Regions from separate parts of the Irregularibacter muris genome, predicted to be linked through region 2. Evidence: predicted binding sites of a transcription regulator. Region 2 holds the regulator's gene; the other holds the start of a gene.
The links. The regulator HrcA, encoded in region 2, represses chaperone genes, less so after heat shock. The targets are predictions, from matches to a motif close to TGTTAGCACTCNNNNNNNNNGAGTGCTAACA.

Region 1: the regulator HrcA is predicted to act here: its motif matches at 2,384-2,414, upstream of groES (co-chaperone GroES).

Annotation. Positions count from the first base shown of each region.
Region 1 is NZ_JANKAS010000005.1:165,977-178,675, forward strand. Features, by position in the region: partial or broken gene NSA47_RS07765 (transposase) at 1-57, opposite strand, end outside; gene groL (chaperonin GroEL) at 357-1,991, opposite strand; gene groES (co-chaperone GroES) at 2,046-2,333, opposite strand; gene NSA47_RS07780 (DUF554 domain-containing protein) at 2,704-3,393, opposite strand; gene NSA47_RS07785 (DNA-3-methyladenine glycosylase family protein) at 3,594-4,469, opposite strand; gene NSA47_RS07790 (Asp23/Gls24 family envelope stress response protein) at 4,512-5,315, opposite strand; gene NSA47_RS07795 (thymidine kinase) at 5,502-6,065, shown strand; gene NSA47_RS07800 (FMN-binding protein) at 6,366-6,890, shown strand; gene NSA47_RS07805 (redox-sensing transcriptional repressor Rex) at 7,002-7,655, opposite strand; gene NSA47_RS07810 (ABC-F family ATP-binding cassette domain-containing protein) at 7,850-9,790, shown strand; gene NSA47_RS07815 (chromate transporter) at 10,036-10,554, opposite strand; gene NSA47_RS07820 (chromate transporter) at 10,551-11,099, opposite strand; gene NSA47_RS07825 (Nif3-like dinuclear metal center hexameric protein) at 11,134-11,946, opposite strand; gene NSA47_RS07830 (ABC transporter ATP-binding protein) at 11,897-12,699, opposite strand, start outside.
Region 2 is NZ_JANKAS010000002.1:27,881-40,579, reverse strand. Features, by position in the region: gene prmA (50S ribosomal protein L11 methyltransferase) at 1-894, opposite strand, end outside; gene dnaJ (molecular chaperone DnaJ) at 1,013-2,140, opposite strand; gene dnaK (molecular chaperone DnaK) at 2,216-4,042, opposite strand; gene grpE (nucleotide exchange factor GrpE) at 4,098-4,691, opposite strand; gene hrcA (heat-inducible transcriptional repressor HrcA) at 4,747-5,781, opposite strand; gene hemW (radical SAM family heme chaperone HemW) at 5,933-7,066, opposite strand; gene lepA (translation elongation factor 4) at 7,077-8,882, opposite strand; gene NSA47_RS02410 (sporulation-related protein NgaS) at 9,125-9,445, opposite strand; gene spoIIP (stage II sporulation protein P) at 9,509-10,663, opposite strand; gene gpr (GPR endopeptidase) at 10,744-11,742, opposite strand; gene rpsT (30S ribosomal protein S20) at 12,042-12,302, shown strand; gene holA (DNA polymerase III subunit delta) at 12,416-12,699, opposite strand, start outside.

The DNA.
Region 1 (12,699 bases), on a different contig from region 2:
GACGATATGATACTGGATAGTATAAATATATCCTCTTCCATAAGTAACCTTTCCCATATGTCACCGACCTTTAGAAACATCATAACATATGGATTTATACCATTCTATACTGCATATGCTTTTTTAGCTCAATTTTTATCAACATATGTCTCCACTAACTCACGACTGAAGTCTCGAGAATGCGTGGCGACAGTTTCAAAATTCCTTACAAGGCAAAATGCTATGCTCTTAACCCAAATTGTATAAACCCCCTCCTATATAATTGGTTATCCACCGCCATAGTATATACCCACTTTTCTAATTTTCTAACAAAAAAACCTTTAGGAAAACATTCCTAAAGGTTTTTGCTGATTTTATTACATCATTGGCATTCCGCCGCCCATGCCCCCTGGCATGCCACCCATTGCTGGCTCTTCTTCTGGAAGATCAGCTACTACAGATTCTGTAGTTAACATCATTGCTGCAATACTGCTTGCATTTTGGATAGCAGAACGAGTTACTTTAGTTGGGTCTACAATACCTGCTTCAATCATATCTACATATTTTTCATTGTAGGCATCAAAACCAACTCCTGGTTTTTCCCCTCTTACTTTTTCTACAATAATAGATCCTTCTAATCCAGCATTGATCGCGATTTGTCTAACAGGCTCTTCAATAGCTCTTCTGATGATATTGGCACCAGTTTTTTCGTCACCTTCTAAGGTTTCTACTAAAGCTTCTACGGCTGGTACAGCACTAATATAAGCAGTACCACCCCCGGCTACAATACCTTCTTCTACAGCTGCTCTTGTAGCTGCTAGAGCATCTTCGATTCTATATTTCTTTTCTTTTAGTTCAGTTTCTGTAGCTGCACCTACTTTTACTACTGCTACTCCACCGGCTAATTTTGCCAATCTTTCTTGAAGTTTTTCTTTGTCAAATTCAGATTGAGTGTCTTCAATTTGAGCTTTTAATTGATGTACTCTATCCTTGATAGTTTGTTGATCTCCCGCACCTTCAACAATAATGGTATTTTCCTTGTCTACTTTGATTTGTCTTGCTCGCCCTAATTGGTCTAATTCAACAGTTTTAAGATCCAATCCTAGGTCCTCAGTGATTACTGTACCACCAGTTAAGATAGCGATATCTTCTAGCATTTCTTTTCTTCTATCTCCAAAGCCTGGAGCTTTTACTGCTACGCAGTTAAAGGTTCCTCTTAATTTATTTAAAACTAAAGTAGCTAAAGCTTCGCCTTCAACATCTTCAGCCACTAATAATAGTTTTCCACCTTGTTGTACGATTTGCTCAAGTACAGGTAGGATTTCTTGAATGTTGGAGATTTTTTTATCTGTAATTAAAATATATGGATCATCTAAAACCGCTTCCATTTTTTCTGTATCAGTTACCATATATGGAGAAAGATATCCACGATCAAATTGCATTCCCTCTACTACTTCTAGCTCAACGCCCATGGTTCTTCCTTCTTCAACAGTGATTACACCATCATTCCCTACTTTTTCCATTGCATCAGAAATCAATTGACCTATGTTTTCATCAGCTGCTGAATTCGCCGCAACTTGTCTTACTGCTTCTTTACTTTCAATAGACTTACTGGACTTTTTAATTTCCTCTATTACCGTTTCCACTGCCTTTTCAATTCCTCTTTTTAATACCATTGGGTTTGCGCCAGCAGCTACGTTTTTAAGTCCTTCACGAACAATGGCTTGAGCAAGTAGAGTAGCTGTTGTGGTACCGTCTCCGGCAATATCATTCGTCTTAGTAGCTACCTCTTTTACTAATTGGGCACCCATGTTTTCATAGGCATCTTCTAATTCAATATCTCTAGCGATAGTCACTCCATCATTTGTAATAACAGGAGAACCAAACTTTTTATCTAAAACAACATTTCTTCCCTTTGGTCCTAAGGTAACTTTTACTGTATCTGCTAATTTATTTACTCCAGATTCCAAGGCTCTTCTGGCCTCTTCACCAAATTTAATTTCCTTTGCCATATTAATAACCTCCTCAAATTTTCTTTTTAGAGCATATTTATGTAAAGCTCTCTATTATTTTTCAACAATAGCCAAAATATCATTTTGTTTTAAAATGAGATACTCTTCTTCTCCTACTTTTACTTCTGTACCTGCATATTTGGAGAAAATAACATTATCTCCTTCTTTTACTTCTAAAGGAAGCTTTTTACCATCAACAATTTCTCCACTACCTACAGCTACAATAGTCCCTTCTTGAGGCTTTTCTTTTGCTGTTCCTGGAAGAACAATACCACTTTTGGTCATTTCCTCTTCTTCTCTTACCTTAATTACTACTCTGTCTCCTAATGGTCTAATATCCATGTTTTACCCTCCTTAATAATGATTTTATATAAGTTTTGTTTTTTTCATATTATTAGCACTCAATTAAGGTGAGTGCTAATATATTTATATCATATAAAAAGCAAATTTAGATATCAACTATTATACTTCTATTTTTACGGGGTATTTCATCCATATTTTGAGATTAATTGAAAATATCACTATATTTCTAATAATTCCTCCTAATTACTACCTTTTTTATTCTGTTCATTTTTTCTCCCTCTTCATTATTACCCAACATAAGGAAAAATATTCGCTTTTTTTGGTATATCTTACCACTTCTTTTTATGGCTCTTTCTCTATAAGGTTAAGACATCTCCCCCCTTTTTTTCTTGCAGGAAAACCTTACACCTTAGCTAAAGGGATGAATCATGTAGAGAATAATAGGTAAAAAAACCGCTGGGAGTAAATTTCCCAATCTGATCTTTACGATGTCCAACATATTGATGCCAATGCCAAATATTAAGACACCCCCGATGGCAGACATCTCCCGTATAACGGGATCGGATAGAAGGGGTTTTATCACCGAAGCCAATAGGGTTATTGACCCTTGATAAAGAAAAACAGAAATTCCGGATAATATCACTCCTATACCTAAAGTAGAACTAAATATAATTGCTGACACTCCATCGATTATAGATTTTGCATATAAGGTAGTATGATCATTTTGCAGTCCACTTTGAATAGGTCCCATAATGGCCATGGCCCCTATGCAGAAAATTAGAGAGGTAGTGACAAAAGCCTGGGCAACATTACCTCCTTTATTCTTTAATAGTTTCTGGAATTGATGTCCAAAATCCTCTAATCTTTTTTCAATACCGATAAATTCTCCTAGAATCCCTCCTAATACGACACATCCAAAGACTATAATCGGATTGGTAGATTTGATTCCTTCGCTTAATCCCAGGACCATTATACCCAAAGCTAATCCCTGCATGATGGTTTTGTTCATTCTCTCGGGAATACCCTTTCGGAGTATAAATCCAATAAGTGTCCCCCCGATAATCGCTGCTGTATTGACTATTGTTCCTAGTAATTGCATTTTGTCTTCTCCCCTTTTGTCTATAATACTATCTTTATTCTCCTTAGATCCATCAAGAAAGTGGCTATCGCCGCTTTAGTGAAATAAGAAAATTTGATCTCTTGCTAAAAAGACCAGCTTTCCTATATCAAAATAGAAATTTGTTTTGTGAAAGGGCTTAATGGACAAATTGAAATTCAGTTAATTCAAGGAAAGAATAGCTATCCTCTCTGTCGCCCTATTTTATCCCTTGCATAGTAAAACAAATATTGTTGGGCAAAGCCTGCCCATTCTCCCCATTTTTCCCTAGCCAGTTGTTGAATTTCTCCCATGGTAGCTGATTCTTCAAAGTAAAAAAACTCCATTACCCTCTTCACCCACACATCTGTGGGGAAAGCTCCATATTTACCCATGGAAAATAAGAGTATACAATCAGCAATTTTGGGTCCGATACCATAAAAAGTCAAAAGCTCTTTTCTAGCCTCAGGTTGGGAAAGATTTTTTAGTTTATAAAGATCAAAGCCCTCCTTTCCTACTTTTTCTATAGCCCTATGGATATACTTTGCCCTATAGCCACATTTGGTCTGGGCTATTTCATCCACCGAAAGATGCAGAAGGTCCTGGGCTCTGGGAAAGGAATAGTAGATTTTGCCCTTATATTCTATGGGTTGTCCATAATTTTCGCATAGACGATTAATAATAATTTTTATATGGGGTATATTTTTATTGGCGGATATAATAAAGGAAACCAAGGTCTCCCATTCATCCTGGTTGAGTAGCCTAATGCCTCGGCCGTGGGGAATGGCCTTTTTTAAGGTCTTGTCCTTTGCTAGTTCTCTTTGAATGGCTCCATAATCTCTTCTTAAATCAAAATAATCTATCCATAAATGGTTAAATTCTTCTAGATTGATATTATAAATATGTAGGTCCTTGTCTCGCAATGCTACTTCCAATACGCGATCATGGGCTACTCCGATATAGCTATCTTCCTCTGTCTTATCCCACCGAAAACATTGTCCACATTCAAAGGTGTGGATGGGGTGAAAATACTTAATATTTTTTATGATGACCCCTTCATCAAATTCCTTTATATGCATTATTCTGCTCCTTATTAATCTTGATTTCTATATTTATCTAAACTACTTCCTTACATATATGTTTACTTCTAATATATTTTGTCCCGTCATATAATCTAATTTTTTTGTAATTTTCCTTTGTAGCTCCTCTACAACCTCAGGTATAATCACTCCATAATGAAGCGTAATGTCTGCTTGAATAATCATCCCATTGCTCTGGCTGTGAATATAGATTCTCCCTATTTTTTTGATGGCTTCATTCTCTAGGGCAATATATTGCACTACTGAACTAATCACAGTGTCTGCAATAGTGTAGTTTCCTAGATAGCTAAAGGTGGGACGTACCACTGTTTTTTCCTCTACTTCTTCCCGCTTATTTCCAGAATTTTTCCTAAAAATTTTTAAGGGATCTAAAAAATAGCCTGAAAAATGTTTTTTCACCTCAAAGGCAGGTACGGGAATAACATGTTTTCCCTCTCTTTTTCTAATATCCCTCGCCTTTTCCATCTCCCATTTTTGGGATATTTCCTCAATAAAAATAAATTTTCCGATGGGAGGTAATTCTAATTTCTCTTGAATCTTTTTTACCATGCCCTGAGATGTTCCTAAGATCAGGATGGATGTTGGACGATATTGAGCTATTGCTTTCTGGGCATCTTTTATATGATCTTCTTCAGAGAAAAGGGCTCTCTTAATTGCCCCAATCTTTGTTCTTTCTTTTTTTGCTGAGGAACCCGCTACCACCTTTGTTCCTAAGATCAATAGTCCATCATCTATAATCATATCTATATCGTGTTCTTTTAATACCCTCATAGCTTTATAGCTTTTTCCTGTTCCACTGGATCCTACCAATGCATAAACTTTCATAATTGCCTCCACTTTTTTATTCTATTTTACCACAATACTATGGATTATCATCATTGGAATTGCTTCTCTCTCTTTACAAATATAGAAAAATTTTTCCCTTGGCAAACAAGACAAACTTTCCCATTTCATGATATAATTTTATAGGTTTATGTCGTTCTTAACTGATTATATACAGGAGGCTTAAAAATGGCTCAACTTTATTTTCGCTATTCTACTATGAATGCAGGAAAATCTATTGAGATATTAAAGATAGCTCATAATTATGAAGAGCAGGGAAAAAGCGTTATCCTCTTTACCTCTTCTCTAGACAATCGTTTTGGCGAAGGATATATTGCTTCCCGTATAGGTCTGAAACGTAAGGCCTATACCTTTGGAAAGGGTACCAGCCTTAGAAAAACCATAGAAGCCAATCCACCCCACTGCGTCCTAGTGGATGAAGGACAATTTTTGACTAAGGATCAAGTGCTTGAGCTAACGCAAATTGTAGATTATATGGATATTCCTGTCATTGTTTATGGTCTAAAAAATGATTTTCAAAACCATCTATTTGAAGGTAGTGAAACCTTACTGCTTTATGCAGACAAAATAGAAGAAATTAAAACCATTTGTTGGTTTTGCAATAAAAAGGCCACTATGGTTCTTCGGGTACTGGATGGAAAGCCCCTTTATACTGGGGAACAAATCCAAATAGGAGGAAATGATCATTACATCCCAGTATGTAGAAAATGCTATGGAAATCCCCAATTATAAGGTGAATAATCCTTGGCTTATAGGTAAGTATTCCTTCCTTTTTCCTTTACAGGCTACTTTGAATCTTAACAAATCATTATCAATTTAATATTGCTTATAAAAGGTATGCAAAATCCCGGTTTATTTTTCAAATAAACCGGGATTTTCTCATAGAACAATAATAAATCGTTGATTTTTTTAATCCAACTAAACATATATATTTTCTTATATATTTTTTCAAAAAACCTATTGATTTTATTATATATTGTATATATAATAACAATTGAGCCAAACAAAATAATACCTTTGAGGGGGAAAATCATGAAAAAAGCTTTAATGTTATTAGCAGTATTGGCATTAGTATTTTCATTTGTAGTAGGATGCTCTTCTAAGCCTGCTGATACAGAAGAACCAGCAAATAATGAAGAACAACAACCAGCAGAAGAAACTGCAAAAGTAGACGTTTCTTCATTAGAAGATGGTACATACCATGCTGAAGAAGCTGATTTTGGCGATTCCGGTTGGAAATATGTAGTAGATGTAGAAGTTAAAGATGGAAAAATCGTTGACGCTACATGGAATGGTCTTTTCAAAGATGGTGGAGATGACAAAATCACTCAATCCAAATCTGGTGAATATGGTATGGTAGAAAATGGCGGAGCTAGTGCTGAGTGGCATGAACAAGCTGAATTAGTTGAAAAATATTTAGTTGAAATTCAAGACCCAACAGCTGTCGAATATACTAGCGAAGAAGGCCATGCTGATGCAATTACTGGTGCATCCATTCATGTCAAAGAATTCTTTGACTTAGCAACAAAAGCTTTATCTTCTGATCCAGTAAAATAATTTAATTGTAAATCATCAGGAACCTAGAATATAGGTTCCTTTTTTAATGGAAGTAAGAAGCAATTAAAAAAGTATGGTTCTGAAGGTCAGGACCATACTTTTTTTAAAATATTAATCTTTTTTTTCTAAGATATCTTTTTCATTTAATAAATAAGTAAGAGTATATAAGCTCTCACTTAAGTGAACATGTTCAATCTCCACATTTTCAGGCACTTTCACATCAAAGGGTGCAAAATTCCAAATTCCTTTTACTCCCCCTGCTACTAGCTTATCTGCAATATCCTGAGCATTTTCTAAAGGTACGGCGATGATTCCTATTTCAATATCGTTTTCTCTGACAAAACCTTCTATATTGTCTATATCATGGATTTCTACGTCCCTAATACGCAATCCAATGAGCTTAGGATTAATATCAAACATTCCCTTTAATTCAAAACCCTGTCTCTGGAAGTTTGAATAATTGGCAATTGCTTGCCCTAAGTTACCTGCTCCTACAATAACCGATGAATAGTGTTTATTCAGCCCAAGTATCTTTGCGATCTCATTATGTAATTCTGCCACATTATATCCATATCCCTGTTGCCCAAATCCTCCAAAACAGTTTAAATCCTGTCTTATTTGGGAAGCGGTCAATCCCATAATTCTACTTAATTCCTTTGAGGAAATACGATTTATATCTTTTTTTAGAAGTCCCTCAAGATATCTATAATATTTTGGCAGTCTTCTAATGACAGCCATTGAAACTTTGTGTGATGATCTTTCCATATTGTTCCCCCCCATATTATGACGTGGTTGGTATATTTTTCCATCCATTTTGTTTTTAATAAAACTTTAACGATTTTATTATATCATTTGTTAAAGTTCGTGTCAATTTTTCAGCTTTTTCATTCTATTTATTTATACCCTATTTTTTGATACAATATGAATAATATTTGTGAATATTTCTGGAGGAATTTCCTATGATACTAAGCTGCAAAAATATTAAAAAAAATTATGGAATAAATACAATTTTAGATGATATTAGTTTTCAAATTAATGGGGGTGAACGTATAGCCCTGGTAGGAAGAAATGGAGCCGGTAAATCCACGCTCTTCAAAATCATTGCCGGCGAGCTTGCCCCTGACGAAGGAAGTTGCACTACTCCTCGGAATACCTCTATGGGCTATCTCTCTCAGCACCTTGATTTAAATGAGAAAAATACTCTTTGGGAAGAGATCATGGAGATCTTTGTCCCCCTCATCGCCATGGAAAAACAGCTTCGTCAACTGGAACAAGACATTTCCTCTGCTGGTAAAAATGAAGAAGATGAAAAGATGCACATTCTCATGGAAGAGTATGGACATTTGCAAGAGGATTTTGAAAAACAAAACGGTTATGGCTATCCCAGTCAAATTCGTGGGATATTAAAGGGATTAGGCTTTGAAGAACAAGACTATGACAAACAAATTGTCCAGTTTAGTGGGGGTCAAAAAACCAGGATTGCTCTAGGAAAGCTCCTATTACAAGAGCCTGATATTCTGCTACTAGATGAGCCTACAAATTTTCTAGATTTGGAAACCGTAGAATGGTTAGAGGGATTTTTATCAAGTTATGCCAGCACATTATTTATTATTTCCCATGACCGCTATTTTTTAGATGCCCTTGTCACCCAAGTATTTGAAATTGAAAATCATAAATTATACACCTACAATGGAAACTATTCCCAATACGTAAAAGAAAAGGGAAAAACCCTTGAGGTTCTCTCCCATCAATATGAACAGCAACAAAAAGAAATCAAAAGGCAGGAGGAAATCATTCAACGATTTCGTTCTTTCAACCGAGAAAAGAGCATAAAAAAAGCAGAAAGCCGACAAAAAATGTTAGATAAAATGGAGAGAATAGATTCCCCTGTGACCCAGCTGCCTACCCTTCATCTTACCCTTGAACCCCAAGTAAAGAGTGGTAGAGATGTTCTCAAAGTAGAGGGGCTTTCTAAATCCTTTGGAGAACTTAAACTTTTTTCTGATCTAAACTTTCAGATTTTTATAGGGGATCACATTGGTATCATTGGCCCTAACGGTGTGGGCAAATCTACTCTTTTTAAGATTATTTTGGGAGAATTGACTGGTGATGAAGGAGAGGTTATCCTCGGTTCCCACGTCTATCCAGCCTATTATGATCAATTGCAAACCTCTTTGGATGAAAATAATACCATAATCGAAGAAGTATGGCAGGTAAAACCTACTGCCCTTCAGACAGAGATTAGAAATGTCTTAGGTGCCTTTTTATTCTCAGGGGACGATGTTTTCAAAAGTATTTCCACCCTTTCCGGGGGAGAAAAAAGCAGAGTAGCTTTGGCCAAACTCATGCTATCCCAGGCCAATCTCCTCCTTATGGATGAGCCTACCAATCATATTGATATTGCGACTAAGGAAGTCTTGGAAGATGCCCTCATGCAGTATAAAGGCACTTTATTGGTCATCTCCCATGATCGGTATTTTTTAAATAAGGTGACCAATAAAATCTTTGAAATGAAGGAAGAAAAAATTCAAGAGTATCTAGGGAACTACCAATATTATCTTGAAAAGAAAAAACAACAACAGTTATTACAGGAGGCTCAGGAAATTCAGCCTATAATCAATAAAACCCAATTAAAACAAGAACGAAAAAAAGAACGGGCAAATCAAAAATTACTCAAAGAACAAAGACAAAAAATTAGTGGACTGGAAAAAGAAATTGAATCCTTAGAAGGCCAAATAGAAGATTTTGAATCCCTGATGTGTCAACCAAATTTTTATGAGGATGGGGACAATGCTCTTACAGTAACTAAGGAATATGAAGATGCTAAACTTCGTCTGAAAGAATATATAGCCAATTGGGAAGAAGATATGATAATTCTAGAAGAAATGCAGGAAGGATAAAAATATACATTGGAAAACTATGGAAATTAGGTTAAATTGACTTGCGTTGTGATAGCTGAATGAAAAATTTGTTTTGTGTAGAGGCTTAGGGTTTATTCGTGAAGTAAAAGATAGGCCTAGTCAAGTATTCGAGTGAAACGAGTTTTGACTAGGCCTGTAATGAGCTTACAAACTCTTAGCCTTATAACAGGGACAAATGGGAATCCACCGATCACAACCCTGCTTTTACCGGGCTTAGACTTTTTCTAATATAAGATAAATCCCGCAACCCCTGCACCAATCGTCATTAAAATAGGATCTATTTTATATTTATAAGAAAGTAAAAAAGCTATGGCAAATAGGATCAAACTCTTTATATCAATAAAGGCACCCTCTGCCACAAGAATAGCTGCTGCTGCAACAAGACCTATCGTCGTGGGTCTGAGTCCTAGAAAGGCATTTTCCACATAGGGATTGTTTTGAAACTTAAAAAAGAAGCGGGTGATAATCAACATAATGATCACAGAAGGAGCTATACAGCCAAGGGTCGCTATAGCAGAACCTAGGACTCCTGCTATCTTATATCCCACATAGGTAGACATATTTATAGCAATAGGTCCTGGGGTTACTTGGGATATGGCTACCATATCCACAAATTCTGGAACACTGGTCCATTGATTTATGCTGACCACTTCCTGCTGCATCATGCTCAGCATAGCATATCCCCCTCCAAAGCTAAATAGTCCTATTTTGAAAAAGGTTAGAAATAATTGTATAAAGATCACCTATGCTTCTCTCCTTTCCTTTCCCTCTTATACAGGTTTCCTGCAACAGCAGCTACCATAATGAGAATAACCGGCGTAACATCTAAAAAAGCCACCAACAGAGCAACTACTATGGGGATAAATATGGTCTTTCTATTTAGTTTTTCACTCTTTACCATTCTCACTACAGGAGCCGCAATCAGAGCTACCACAGCTGGTCTTATTCCCTTAAAGACTCTCTCTACTACCACACTATCCTTTATCCCAACAAAAATAGAGGCAATAATCAGTATAATGAGAAAGGATGGCAAAACAGAGCCAAGGACAGTGGCCACTACTCCGGGCATACCAGCAATTTTATAGCCTACAAACACCGAGGTGTTTACCGCCACGGGGCCGGGGGAAGACTGGGCAAGGGCAAGCATATCTAAATATTCATTTCTTTCAATCCATTTCTTTTTGTCTACAATTTCCTTTTCTATAAGGGGCAACATAGCATAGCCTCCACCAATGGTGAAGGCCCCTATTCTAAAAAAGGATAAAAACATCTCTAGGTATTTTTTCATTTATACACCGCCTTAGAATAATCAATAGTCTTGATTATTCAAGTATTCCTTTTATGGTTGTTACCTCTAGTCCCTTCTCCCTTAAAGCTTTTACAAAGGGGTTAATGCCCAAAGAGTCGCTAGCTATATGGCCAGATACAATAAGATTGCCTTTTTTCTCTTTCTTTAGCTTTACATAATCAGCATAGGCGATATGAATATAGACAACAGTATCAATACCATTTTCAAAATAAGTATTGGCCACATCGTATCCTCCATTGGTATAGGTACCATGGGCAATAACGGTTTTCCCTGCCCTATCCTTTTCCTCTCCTATCAACAACTCTACATTAGTCCTTGCTATCTGCATTTCTTTAAAGCTACTTAGAGCTTTTACAACCTCCATAAGAGTCGCATTCCCATTGCTACAAACCTCATCTACCCTTTGTTGCATTAATCGTCGCCCTATTTCATCTAGGGGCTGATGAATATTTAAAAAGGGCATATCTAGCATTTTTGCCACCGAAATCGTGTTCTCATAGTTACTGCTCTGTACAGATATCTTTAGTATACCATATTTTTCTTCTATTGTATTTCTAGCAACTTCTTCTGGTACACCAAATTGCTTCATCACCTTTATGTGATCCTGATAAACTTCATAGGCATTGATGATACTTCCTTGGGGGTGGTGAGCAATCACTGCATCATATCCATTCTCCTTGGCATAATATAGATCCGAACTATCTATATCCACACCAAAGAGTATTTTTTTGATTTCCCCTCCTTCTACATAGATTTCAGAGTCAGCAGGAATATCATCAAACCCTGCCATATCTAAAGCTAGCTGCATAATGTCTCTTGTATTCAAAATTTTTCCTCCTTATATTATGGCAGGCTACCTGATGACCGCCTCCAATGTCTTTTAATGTTGGTTCTATTTCCCTACATGAACTACTCTTTTTAAAACATCGATCATAAAATCTACATCCTGGGGGGATATCAATGGGGCTAGGTACATCCCCTTGTAATTTTATTCTTTCTTTCTTTCCCCTTGGATTAGGGGGCAAAATAGCTGATAATAAGGCATTGGTATAGGGGTGCTCAGGCTTTTTAAATAAATCATCTTTTTTGGCCATTTCAACAATTTTCCCTAGATACATCACAGCAATGTGGTCACTAATATGTTTGACGACCGCTAAATTATGGGCAATAAATAAATAGGTGAGGCCAAACTCATCCTGAATATCCTGCAAAAGATTGATAATCTGGGATTGGATGGACACATCTAGGGCAGAGATAGGTTCATCACATACAATCAATTTAGGGTTACAGGCAAGGGCCCTAGCAATACCAATCCTCTGCCTTTGACCTCCACTAAATTCATTAGGATAGCGGTGGTACACCTTGGCACCTAGTCCCACAGTATCTAGGAGCTTATGAATTCTTTCTTCCCTTTCCTTCCCCTTTGTTAGATGATTCACATCAATAGCTCTCCCTATAATTTCTCCAGCAGTGAGCCTGGGATTGAGGGAGGAATAGGGATCTTGAAAGATGATTTGCATATCCTTTCTTTTTTGCCTTAATTGAGTTTTATGAAGAGCAGTCATATCTTCTCCATTGA
Region 2 (12,699 bases):
TATGGAAAGAATGGTAATATTCTGTTTCTCTAGCGCCTCTTTTACATCATCTAATCTATCTAAAATAATACCGGAGGCTATAAATATTCCCTTATCTACCAAAAATTTATGCACATCTTTGGATAGACTTATAATGATATCTGCAATGATATTGGCCACTACAATATCCGCCTTTTCATGAATGACATCAAATAGATTTCCTTCTCTTACTTCCACAACATGATCTAGATCATTGAGGGTAATATTTTTCCTTGCCACTTGCACTGCTACAGGATCTAAATCTACTGCTACAACCTTACTGCTTCCTAGCTTTCCAGCAGCAATACCTAAGATGCCGCTTCCCGTACCTATATCTAACACATTATTGCCTGATTGAATATGTTCTTCTAAGAACTCTACACAGAGTTGGGTTGTCTCGTGTGTTCCTGTTCCAAAGGCCATGCCCGGGTCTAATTCAATAATATCTTCATCAGGTTTTTTCTCATATTCTTCCCAGGTAGGTTTGATCACAATATGTTTCCCAATTTTGGTAGGTTTATAATACTGTTTCCAAGCTGTTGCCCAATCTTCTTCATGAACTTCTGTAGTCGTCACTTCTCCCTTACCTAAATTAATATCATATTGGGATATTTCCTCTACTCTTTTCCGCACTAGATTAATTTTTTCCAATAAATCTGGGGTTTCTGATAAATATCCCCTTATAATTACTGTTTCATTTTCTAGTTTTAGTAGAGATTCATCAATATAGTCCCAATTTCCCTTTTCTTTTTGGAATATTTCAAGGTCTTGGGGATCTTCAATCACTACTCCTCCAGCACCAACTTCATGAAGAATATTTGATATGCTGTCCACAGCTTCATGGCTAGTAATAATTTTCACTTCTATCCATTTCATGATTTTTCCTCCTCTTTTTCTACCTGGGTATATTTCTATTGGAAAATATATGGTTATAAAATTATATAAGAATCACTTCACAAATTTCATTGCGAAGTGATTATATATTCATTCTATATTATACCCCAAAAACATCCTTTACCTTATCAAAAAAGCCTTTACTTTGCTCATGAATTTCCTGTCCACTAATTTCAGCAAATTTTTGCAACAATTCTTTTTGTTCTTTATTTAACTTCTTGGGCACTTCAACTTTAACCTTTACAAATTGATCTCCTCTCCCATATCCTCTTACATTGGGAATACCTTTCCCCCTCAGACGAAAGACTGTATCCGTTTGGGTCCCCTCGGGGATATTGTATTTCACCTTGCCATCTAGGGTGGGTACCATCAGCTCAGCTCCCAGGGTCGCTTGCACAAAGGTTATAGGTACCTCACAGTAAATATGGTTATCTTCCCTAGTAAAAATAGGGTGAGGCATTACATGGATATAAATGTATAGATCTCCTGTTCTCCCGCCTTTTGTGCCTGGTTCACCCTCTCCCCTAAGGGGAAGTACCGAGCCATTATCTACGCCTCCTGGTATGTTGATATGAATTGTTCTTGTCTTTTGTTCTTGGCCGCTTCCACGACAAGTAGAGCAAGGAGTTTCTATGGTTTTGCCCTCTCCATGACACTTATCACAGGTTTTTACATTGACAAATCTACCTAGAGGTGTACTTTGGGTGTACTGGATTTGTCCTGAGCCATGGCATTTGTCACAGGTATTTACACCTGTCCCTGGCTTAGCTCCTGTCCCACCACAGGTGTGGCATTCTTCATGACGGGTCACCTCAATATCTTTTTCTAAACCAAAGGCAGCTTCTTCGAATTTGAGTTCTATGTCTACCCGAATATCTGCACCTTTTTGAGGCCCTTGTCTTCGGGATCCCCCTCCAAAACCTGAGCCGCCAAAGAACATATCAAATATATCTTCGAAACCACCAGCTCCTCCAAAACCACCGGCTCCTCCAAAGCCATTGGGATCAGTTCCCGCATGGCCAAAGCGATCATAGTTTGATCTTTTTTCTTGATCACTTAGTATTTCGTAGGCTTCATTTACTTCCTTAAATTTTTGTTCAGCTTCTTTATCATCTGGATTTAAATCGGGGTGATACTTTTTAGCAAGTCTACGATATGCCTTTTTAATATCTGCTTCCGGTGCATTTTTATCCACACCCAACACTTCATAGTAGTCCCTTTTACTCATTTTTTCACCACTTTCACCAATCTCTATCTTATCGGAACAAAACCAAAGTCTAACAGACTTTGGTTTTGTTCTATCCTATTTTTCTTCATCATCTACTACTTCATAGTCAGCATCCACTACATTGTCATCTTGTGCTTTGTCTTCAGGTTGGGCCTCTTGTGCCTGTTGTGCTGCTTGTTCATACATTTTTTGAGAAACAGAGTGGAAAGCCTCTGTAAGAGATTCTGTAGCCTTTTTGATGGCTTCTATGTCGCTGCCTTCCAATGTTTTTTTCACTTTTTCCAGCTCAGATTCTATTTTTTGTTTTTCGTCGGCGGAAACCTTATCGCCTAAATCTTTCAATGTTTTTTCTGTTTGATATACTAGAGAATCTGCGTTGTTTCTAACTTCTACCTCTTCTTTTCTCTTTTTATCTTCTGCTGCAAATTTTTCTGCTTCTTGTACAGCCTTTTCAATTTCATCATCGCTCAGGTTAGTGGTCGATTTAATTACAACTTTTTGTTCTTTTCCTGTTCCTAGATCCTTGGCGGATACATTCACAATACCATTGGCATCTATATCAAAGGTAACTTCAATTTGTGGTATTCCTCTTTGTGCTGGCGCTATACCGCTTAATTGGAATCTTCCCAAGGTTTTATTATAGGATGCCATTTCCCTTTCCCCTTGAAGAACATGAATATCTACACTGGTTTGATTGTCTGCAGCAGTGGAAAATATTTGACTCTTTTTAGTAGGAATGGTGGTATTTCTTTCAATTAATTTTGTAAATACTCCTCCAAGAGTTTCAATGCCTAGAGATAATGGAGTAACATCTAGTAATAAAACGTCCTTGACTTCACCAGTTAAAACTCCTGCTTGTATTGCTGCTCCAAGGGCAACGCACTCATCAGGGTTTATTCCTTTATGAGGTTCTTTTCCAGTGATTTTTCCTATGGCTTCTTGTACTGCTGGAATTCTTGTAGAACCACCTACTAAAATTACTTTGTTTATTTCACTAGGATCTAATCCTGCATCTTTTAATGCATCTCGAGTTGGTCCAAGGGTTCTTTCTACTAAATCCGAGGTTAGTTCTTCAAACTTTGCTCTACTTAAGTTGATATCTAAATGTTTTGGTCCACTGGCATCTGCTGTAATAAAAGGAAGATTAATATTGGTATTCATTACGCTGGAAAGTTCAATTTTAGCTTTTTCAGCCGCTTCCTTTAGTCGTTGTAGAGCCATTTTGTCCAATCTTAAATCAATTCCATTTTCTTTTTTAAATTCTTCTGCTAAGTAATCAATAACTTTTTGATCAAAATCATCGCCACCTAGTTTGTTGTCTCCTTTAGTCGCTAGTACTTCAAACACTCCATCTCCTAGCTCTAAGATGGAAACATCAAAGGTTCCTCCTCCTAGATCATAAACGAGAATGTTTTGATTATCCTCTTTATCTAATCCATAGGCTAAGGAAGCGGCAGTAGGCTCATTGATGATTCTTAAAACTTCTAATCCGGCTATTCTTCCTGCATCTTTTGTGGCTTGTCTTTGACTATCACTAAAGTAGGCAGGTACTGTAATAACTGCTTGGGTCACCGTTTGTCCTAGATAACCTTCAGCATCTTGTTTTAATTTTTGTAAAATCATAGCAGAGATTTCTTGAGGTGTATAGTTGTCATTATCAATTTTTACTTTATGGTCTGAACCCATCTCTCTTTTAATAGATAAAATAGTTTTATCTGGATTGGTAACAGCTTGCCTTTTTGCAACCTGACCAACTAATCTTTCACCGTCTTTTGAAAATGCTACAATAGAAGGAGTTGTACGATTTCCCTCACTACTGGGAATAACAACTGGTTCTCCCCCTTCCATTACTGCAACACATGAATTTGTAGTACCTAAATCAATTCCTATTACTTTACTCATAATTTATTTTCCTCCTTTAAATACTATAATTTTTAATATTTATTTAAATGTTTTATTAGTGAATACATACCTTCACCATACTGGGTCGAATTACTTTATCCTTTAGGGTATATCCTTTTTGAAATACTTCCATAACGGTATTGTCCTTATAGTCTTCATTAGATTCTTGAAATACTGCATGATGGTAATTGGGATCAAAGGGTTCCCCAAGGGCTTTGATTTCTTCTAGCCCTTCTTTTTCTAAAGCCTGTATTAGCTGTTGATATACCATATCAATACCCTTTTGATAACCTTCATTGGATTCTTGGTTTTCTTTCATAGAATCTAAAGCCCTTTCGAAGTTATCCAACACAGGTAGTAAGTTTTTTACCAAGTCTTCTGATGCAAATTTATAGATATCTTCTTTTTCCTTAACTGTTCTTTTCCTATAATTTTCAAATTCTGCTTGTAAGCGAACTAGTCTTTCTTCATATTCTTGGACTTTCTCTTGCATCTTTAATTCTACATCCTCCTGCTTATCTTGTTCCTCAGCTTGCTTTTCTTGTTCTATTGATTTACCTTTTTCCTGCTGGTCTTTTTCCTGTTCCTCTGTTTCTAAATCTTGATTTTCTAGTAAATCTTCCATATTTTCCTTATTATTCTGTAGCATTTTCTCACCCTTTATCCATATTCTTATGTATAAGAGGATCTTCTACCCTCTTATTTTAATCCTTAATTCCCTTACCTATCATATCATCTAATTGGCCAGTTAGGTAATTCATGATAGAAACTACTTTTCCATATTGCATTCGGGTAGGACCTATCACTCCTATTGTTCCTAATAGTTTTCCATTTAATTTATAGGTTGCGGTAATCAAACTACAATCTTTTATTTCATGAAGCTGATTTTCTGCTCCTATGGAGATATGAAGATCATCCTGAGCATTAGGAGAAAGTAAGTCCACCAATAGGTTTTTCCTCTCCCAAAGATCAATAAATTCCTTTGCCCTTTCAATATCTTTAAATTCTGGAAAATTAAAGATATTGGTGATGCCATCAAAATATACCTTTGTATCTTCATAATTCACTAGAGATTCCCGGATAAGAGGAATCAATTGTTCTAATATTTTACTTCCTTGCACACTTAATTCTCTGATTTGAGGTAGAATCTCTTCTTGTACCTGGGCAATGCTAAATTCTTGTAAATATTTATTGAGTATATTACTTATTTGCACCAATATGTGACTATCTATTGATGTATTTACTTTTACGACTATATTTTTTATCATGCCCTCTTTGGTGATGATTACCATTAAAATCTTATCCTCTTGTAGGGGCATTAACTGGATATGTTTTATGGAACTTTCATATACTTGTGGGGTTAACACTAGAGACGTATAGTTAGTAAAATGGGATAGTATTTTGGATGTGTGCTGTATTATTTTCTCTAATTCGCCCATGTAATTTTCGTATTCTCTAAGAATATTTCGTTCTAACGCTTTATTAATTTTATCTACTCTCATTAGCTGATCTACATAAAGACGATAAGCTTTATCAGAAGGTATTCGTCCAGCCGAGGTATGAGGTTGTTCTAAAAAACCCATTTCCTCTAAATCAGCCATTTCATTTCTTACTGTCGCTGAACTAATCCCTAGGTTATAGTTTTTAGCAATCGTTCTAGAACCCACGGGTTCAGCAGTAGAAATATAGTCCTGAATTATGGCATGGAGAATTTTTAGTTTTCTTTCCTTTAGTCCCAAAATATCACCTCACTTTGTTAGCACTCTATAAGAGTGAGTGCTAAACCTGACTTTAAAATATCATTACTTTTTTATTTTGTCAATACCCATTGCTATTTTATTTTTAGCTCTTCTTCCTATTCACATAGATCCTTACATCTTCCGCCTGATTTTAATCCTGTAAAAAAGATTGAAAGACATAGTTGGCATAATCTAAACCTTTTGAAGTAAGGCAAATTCTTTCATCTATATTAATCAGTTTTTGTCTTTGTAGATTTTTTAGTATATTTCCATATGCTTCTTCTATTTCTTTATGAAAGATATGGAAAAACTCTTCTTTAGAAATACCTTCTATTTTTCTCAATCCCAAAAACATATATTCTTCCATGTATTCTTTTGCAGTCAATGGATGTTCCTCAGTTATGGGCAAAGCACCTTCCTGAATATTTTTTATATATTCACTTACAGAGGAAGTATTGGAAAATCTCTTGTTATTCATATGAGAATGGGCAGAAGAGCCTATTCCCAAATAGGGTTTCACATCCCAATAAATTAAATTATGTTTACACTGAAACCCTGGTTGAGCAAAATTGGATATCTCATAATGATGATAACCAAAAGATTTCAGATAGGAAATCGCTAAATAGTACATCTCTCTTTCCAAATCCTCATCAATGTGCAGCATCCCCTTTTTTTGTAAAGCATCAAAGGGAGTCCCCTCTTCTATAATAAGACCATAACAGGATACATGGGTAGGCCTTAAAGCAACAACCTGTTCTAAGGTTTCCTGCCAATCCTTTAAGCTCTGTCGTGGCAAACCAAAAATTAGATCTACATTTATATTTTCAAACCCCGCATCTTTTGCATTTTTAAAACCCTCTATAAATTCTTGTTGAGTATGAATTCTGCCCAATTGTTTCAAAAATGAATCTTGCCAAGCTTGTAGTCCAATGCTCATACGATTGATCCCTATTTCTTTGTAATCCCTTAATTTCTCTATGTCAAAGGTCCCCGGGTTTGCCTCTATTGAAATTTCTGCTCCTGGAGATATGGAAAAATTCTCTCTTACACTTTTTAAGATTTCCTTTATCCCTCGGGAATGAATATAGGTGGGGGTACCCCCACCTATAAAAATAGAACTTATTTTATCCTGTGCATATAGTGAAGCTCTCATCTCTAATTCTTTTTTTAGTGCATCTATATAGGGTGTAATGAAAGAATCTAGGTTACAATAGGATGGAAAATCACAATAAAGACATTTACTTTGACAAAAGGGGATGTGAATATATAATCCAAATGTATTCATGTTGATCCCCCTAATTGAGTTTTAATACTGCCATAAAAGCTTCTTGGGGTACTTCTACATTTCCAACTTGCCTCATACGCTTTTTCCCTTCTTTTTGTTTTTCTAGAAGTTTACGCTTTCTAGAAATGTCTCCTCCATAACATTTTGAAAGGACATCTTTTCTCATTGCCTTTATTGTTTCTCTAGCAATAATTTTACCACCGATGGCTGCTTGAATGGGTATCTCAAACATTTGTCTGGGAATAACTTCCTTTAGCTTTTCTGTAATTGCCCTACCTCTATTATATGCCTTATCCCTATGCACAATAAAGGATAAAGCGTCTACCACCTCTGCATTTAATAAAATGTCTAATTTTACAAGGGAGGATCTTTGATAGTCTTTCAATTCATAATCAAAGGATGCATAGCCCTTTGTTCTAGACTTTAATGCATCAAAAAAATCATATATAATTTCATTTAAGGGCAATTCGTATTCTATAACTACTCTTGTTTCTTCTATATAATTCATTGTCCTATAAATCCCTCTACGTTCTTGACACAGTTCCATTACTGATCCTAAAAATTCTGTAGGGGCCATTATAGAAGCTTTGACAATGGGTTCTTCCATATAATCTATTTCTACTGCTGGGGGTAAATTGGTTGGATTGTCTACCCAAATGATTTCCCCATTGGTTTTTACTACCTTATAAATAACACTAGGTGCAGTAGTAACCAAATCAAGATTATGCTCCCTTTCTAGACGTTCTTGCATGATTTCCATATGTAGTAATCCAAGAAAGCCACAACGAAAGCCAAATCCAAGGGCTACAGAGGTTTCGGGTTCAAATTGTAGAGCTGCATCATTTAGTTGAAGTTTTTCCAAGGCCTCTCTTAAATCCTCATATTTTGCGCCATCTGCAGGATATATTCCGCAATATACCATAGGATTAATTTTTTTATACCCTGGTAGTGGTTCACTGGCTGGGTTATCGGCATCAGTAATGGTGTCCCCTACACGACTATCCTTTACATTTTTTATGCCTGCAACTACATAGCCAACTTCTCCTGCTGATAATTCATCCACAGGTACGAGGGATTTTAAAAACAAACCTACTTCATCTACTTCAAAAACTTTTCCAGTGGACATCATCTTTATCTTGGTATCCTTTGTCATTGTACCTTCTTTTACTCTAATTGAGGCGATAACTCCTCTATAAGAATCATAATAAGAATCAAAAATCAGAGCTTTTAAAGGAGCCTCTTTATCTCCTTGAGGAGCTGGGACTTTCTCAACTATCGCTTCTAATACATCCTCAATGCCAATTCCTTCTTTTGCAGATATAAGTGGAGCATTCGTGGCTTCTACCCCTATGATATCTTCTATCTCTTCTTTTACTCTATCGGGATCAGCACTGGGGAGGTCTATCTTGTTGATTACTGGTAAAATTTCTAAGTCATTGTCTACGGCTAGATAAACATTTGCCAACGTTTGCGCCTCAATTCCCTGTGCCGCATCAACTACTAATATGCCACCTTCACAGGCAGCCAAACTCCTAGACACCTCGTAGGTAAAGTCCACATGTCCCGGAGTATCAATTAAATTCAAAAAGTATTCTTCCCCATCTTTTGCCTTGTATACTAGTCTAACTGCCTGGAGTTTTATGGTGATTCCTCTTTCCCGTTCTAGATCCATATTGTCTAGGATTTGCTGGGACATCTCTCTTTGTGAAAGTAGTCCTGTACTTTCAATTAATCGATCAGCAAGGGTAGATTTCCCATGATCTATATGGGCAATGATGCTAAAATTTCTAATCCTTTGCTGTTTGTCTAGTGTCATAAAATTATTCCTCCTCAGTGTTATACGTTTTTCCCTATTTTCATCTTATCTATTCAGTATATCATAATGACAAGTTTTCTTAATAAAATCTACATGGTATTATAACACAACCGGGTTTTTCATTCTAGTATAAGACTTTGACTATGATAAAAGATTAAATTTATTATGCTTTATTCCATAGGATTGTATCCGCCATTCTAACGGATCAAATGGTTTTTATATAAGTAAAAAGCCAGTAATAATTAATTATTACCGACTTTTTCTATGATACTTTTCACTAATTCAGCTATTTTTTGAGGGGTATCCCTAATAAGTTCCTTGCCTTGATGGATATAATTCTGTGGTATTTTTATTTGTTCTCCCAACACTATGATTTTCATAGATTCTTCATCCCTTTGTACACCTATAATTTGTGAGGCTTCCTCCTCCCCTACAAGAGCATTATAGGAACGATTTACCTGATACAAAGAAAACATGACTAGTATAACAGCAAGTACCACAAACAGTCGTATTTTTCTTTTGCTCTTCCTATACGTCTTATTTCGTTCTACCCTTGATTGCATTGCCAGCCACTCCTATTTTCTTTTGTTATCTATTTTTGACAACTTTTAGAAAATTATACTATTTTATTTTTTTTCTTGATTTACAATCACTTCACCTATAACATGTCCCAAGGGTACAGAAGCTTGCAGTGCTTCTTCTAGGGTATTTAAATTTGACCCTACTTCAATCAAAGCGGCATAATCAGATACAAATTGATTGTACTTTCTATTCTCTCTAGCAACTATAGGCTGGGTAAGTTCGGGTTGCTTATTCTTTAGGTTGTTTTGTATTTTTTGTGCAAATTGCATATTTTGTTGTGCATTAAAATTATCCTTTCCCACTACCATGAATACTTTAGCGGATTTTTGTTCTCCAAAAACAGTTACAGTCTTTTCCCTATTTTTAGGAGTATCATTTAATCCATCCCTATGCAAGTCAAAAACATATTTAATAGAGGGATTTTCTTTCACCTGTTTTTCAACAGTCTTTAAAGAACGGGAATAGGATTCATTATAGTCAGGATAATCATGTAGAGTGGTATCATGGATCACTTTAATTCCGTATTGTTTTTCTAAAATATTTTTTATTTCTTCTCCTATTTTCACCATATTTTTAGACTTATCTAAAGTACGATAAGGACTGGAATATTCAATTTTAGTTTGATCACTTTCCATAAAACTTTCGGTGGCATGGCTATGGTATATCAGTACTAAAGGTTCCTTATTATCAAGTTTTGCTCTTGAAGGCATTGTTGTAGCTACTTCAGTTTTTTCATCATTCATCGGTTTTTGGGTTAGTTCATTAAAAGCCTTTTGTTCCTCTACGGTTATTTCTACATCATCGGGTTCATATTTTTCCAGCATAGGTATCTGAGAACTTAACAAAGTCTTTGGATCTTTCATATTAATTTTGGTAGTGGCAGCAAAGATTGCGGATAATAAACCACCCTTTTCTTCACCATTTTTTTTATACCCTAATTCCATTGCTGGAATAGATTTTTTCATAATTATTTTGAAAAACTCATTATTAAAAACCTTCTTGTCATTGCTGTTATCTGCTTTTCCTTCCTCTTTAGAGACTTCTTCCTCTGCTATTTCCTCTTTGGTTGCTTCATCATTTTCTGTAAAGGCAGTAACATTTCTTATATTCCCTACCAATATGCCCACCTGTTGAACAACAGCAAAAACCAAAAGGCACACAACCAGTACATAAACTATGTTTTTCCATTTGATGTGCACAGGTTCACCCCTCTTCTGTTTGTCTATCCTTATAAATTATTCAAAGGGATTTCCATTTATTCATTTTTTCACTAATTTAATTAATTAACATATCTATTAACATCTTCTAAATCTATCCCTGGATGGAGGGCAATATTAAGACCATTGGCTACTACCACTGAAATGTCGTCCATAATTAAATCCACTTCTTTAGGGGTAACCATTAAATTTCCTACATAGGGATGCAAAATTTCGTTAATAAGTTGAAGTTTTTCTTCTCTATTGATGTCCTTTAACATGTTATAAAATTCTTTTCCCTTCGGGGCTTGAGCAATCATTGCATCTAACATGAGATCAATGGTATCATTGGCCAAAGTAGTAGCATCTACTACCGTAGGGATACCTATAGCAATTACTGGTATTCCCAGAGTCTCCTGGTTTAAGGCCTTTCTCTCGTTACCCACTCCAGAACCAGGACTTATCCCTGTATCGGTTATTTGTATGGTGGTATTTAACCTTTCCATTCTCCTTGATGCTAAGGCATCCACCGCTATGACTAATTTGGGTTTTATCCTTTCCACTACCCCTCGAATAATTTCACTGGTTTCAATACCCGTCAGTCCTAAAACCCCAGGAGCAATAGCACAAACTGGCGTTACTTCTTCATCTACAAAGTCCGGGATATGTTCTAAAAGATGTCTGGTAACCATTAAATGAGATAAAACCTTAGGTCCCAATGCATCTGGTGTGATATTCCAGTTTCCTAAGCCCACTACTAAGGTAGTATCATCTTTGGTAATCTTGTCTTGCACAATATCTCTTAATTCCTTGGCCATTTCCTGGGCCACTTCCTCTTGAGCCTGTTTTTCCATTTCCCGTATCTTGGGTATTTCAAAGGTAATATAATTGCCTAAGGGTTTCCCCATGATCTTTTGTCCTATTTCCTCCTTTATGTTTACCCTTGTGATTTTCATTCCCTTAATTTCTTCTACATCTACTTCTACTCCTGGGACTTCTCTTTTCTGATCTTCCCGCACCATCTCTCGACTTTCTATAGCTAAGTCTGTTCTAACATTGCTAAATTTGTTTATATCTTTCATTTTTCCACCTCCTAGCCTTAGTATTTTCATCAATTGATTTATCATTCATTATTTTTTTATAGAATAGATCAACCATATTTTGGTATAATAGATATAACAGCAAAACCTAGATAATTATGCTTCGTTTTTCATAGAGATCATAGTAAATTTGTTTGTGTTGCATTTTGTATGTATTCATGATAAAATTACTTTTGTTATGGCATGGGAAAGCGTATCTTGCTTGCAATAGATTAAGCTTTTTCATACCACAGGTGCGGTGTTATCCGCTATCTTGTAATTGGATTTGAGGGGGTGAAGAAATGGCAAATATTAAATCAGCTATTAAAAGAGTACAAGTCGCTGAATTTAAAACCCGTAGAAATAAAATGACTATGACAAATTTAAAAACTACAATGCGAAAGTTCAATGAAGCAGTTGAAAAGGGTGATAAGGATACTGCACAAAACTTTTTCGTTGCTGCAACAAAGAAATTGGACAAAGCTGCCGCTAAAGGTATTCTACATCCAAATGCTGCTGCTCGTAAAAAAAGCTCTTTATCTAAAAAGTTAAATGTTATGTAATCACATATCTATGAAGCGTACAATGGTGTGCGCTTTTATGATTTTTTGATGAAATTACACCCGATCATAGAGAAAATCAATCATCAATGTACAAAAAAACTGTAATCCTTAGATTACAGTTTTTTTGTACATTGATAAATCAGCATTTCCAAAGCCAGTCTTTGGTCTATTTTACCTGTTTTAATTTTTTCGTCTATGTCTAAAGTAGAATATAGTATTTCTTTTAAGGAATGAATAGAGAAATATTGGCCCTGGGTAATGCCTTTTTGTATGATGAAAGGTGCCATTTTAAGTTTGCTCGCAATTTCATTGGGTGAATAGCCTCTGTTTTTTAGCTCTTTGGATTGTATTAGGATTCTAAATTGCCTGGATATCATACTTAAAATCATGATTTCAT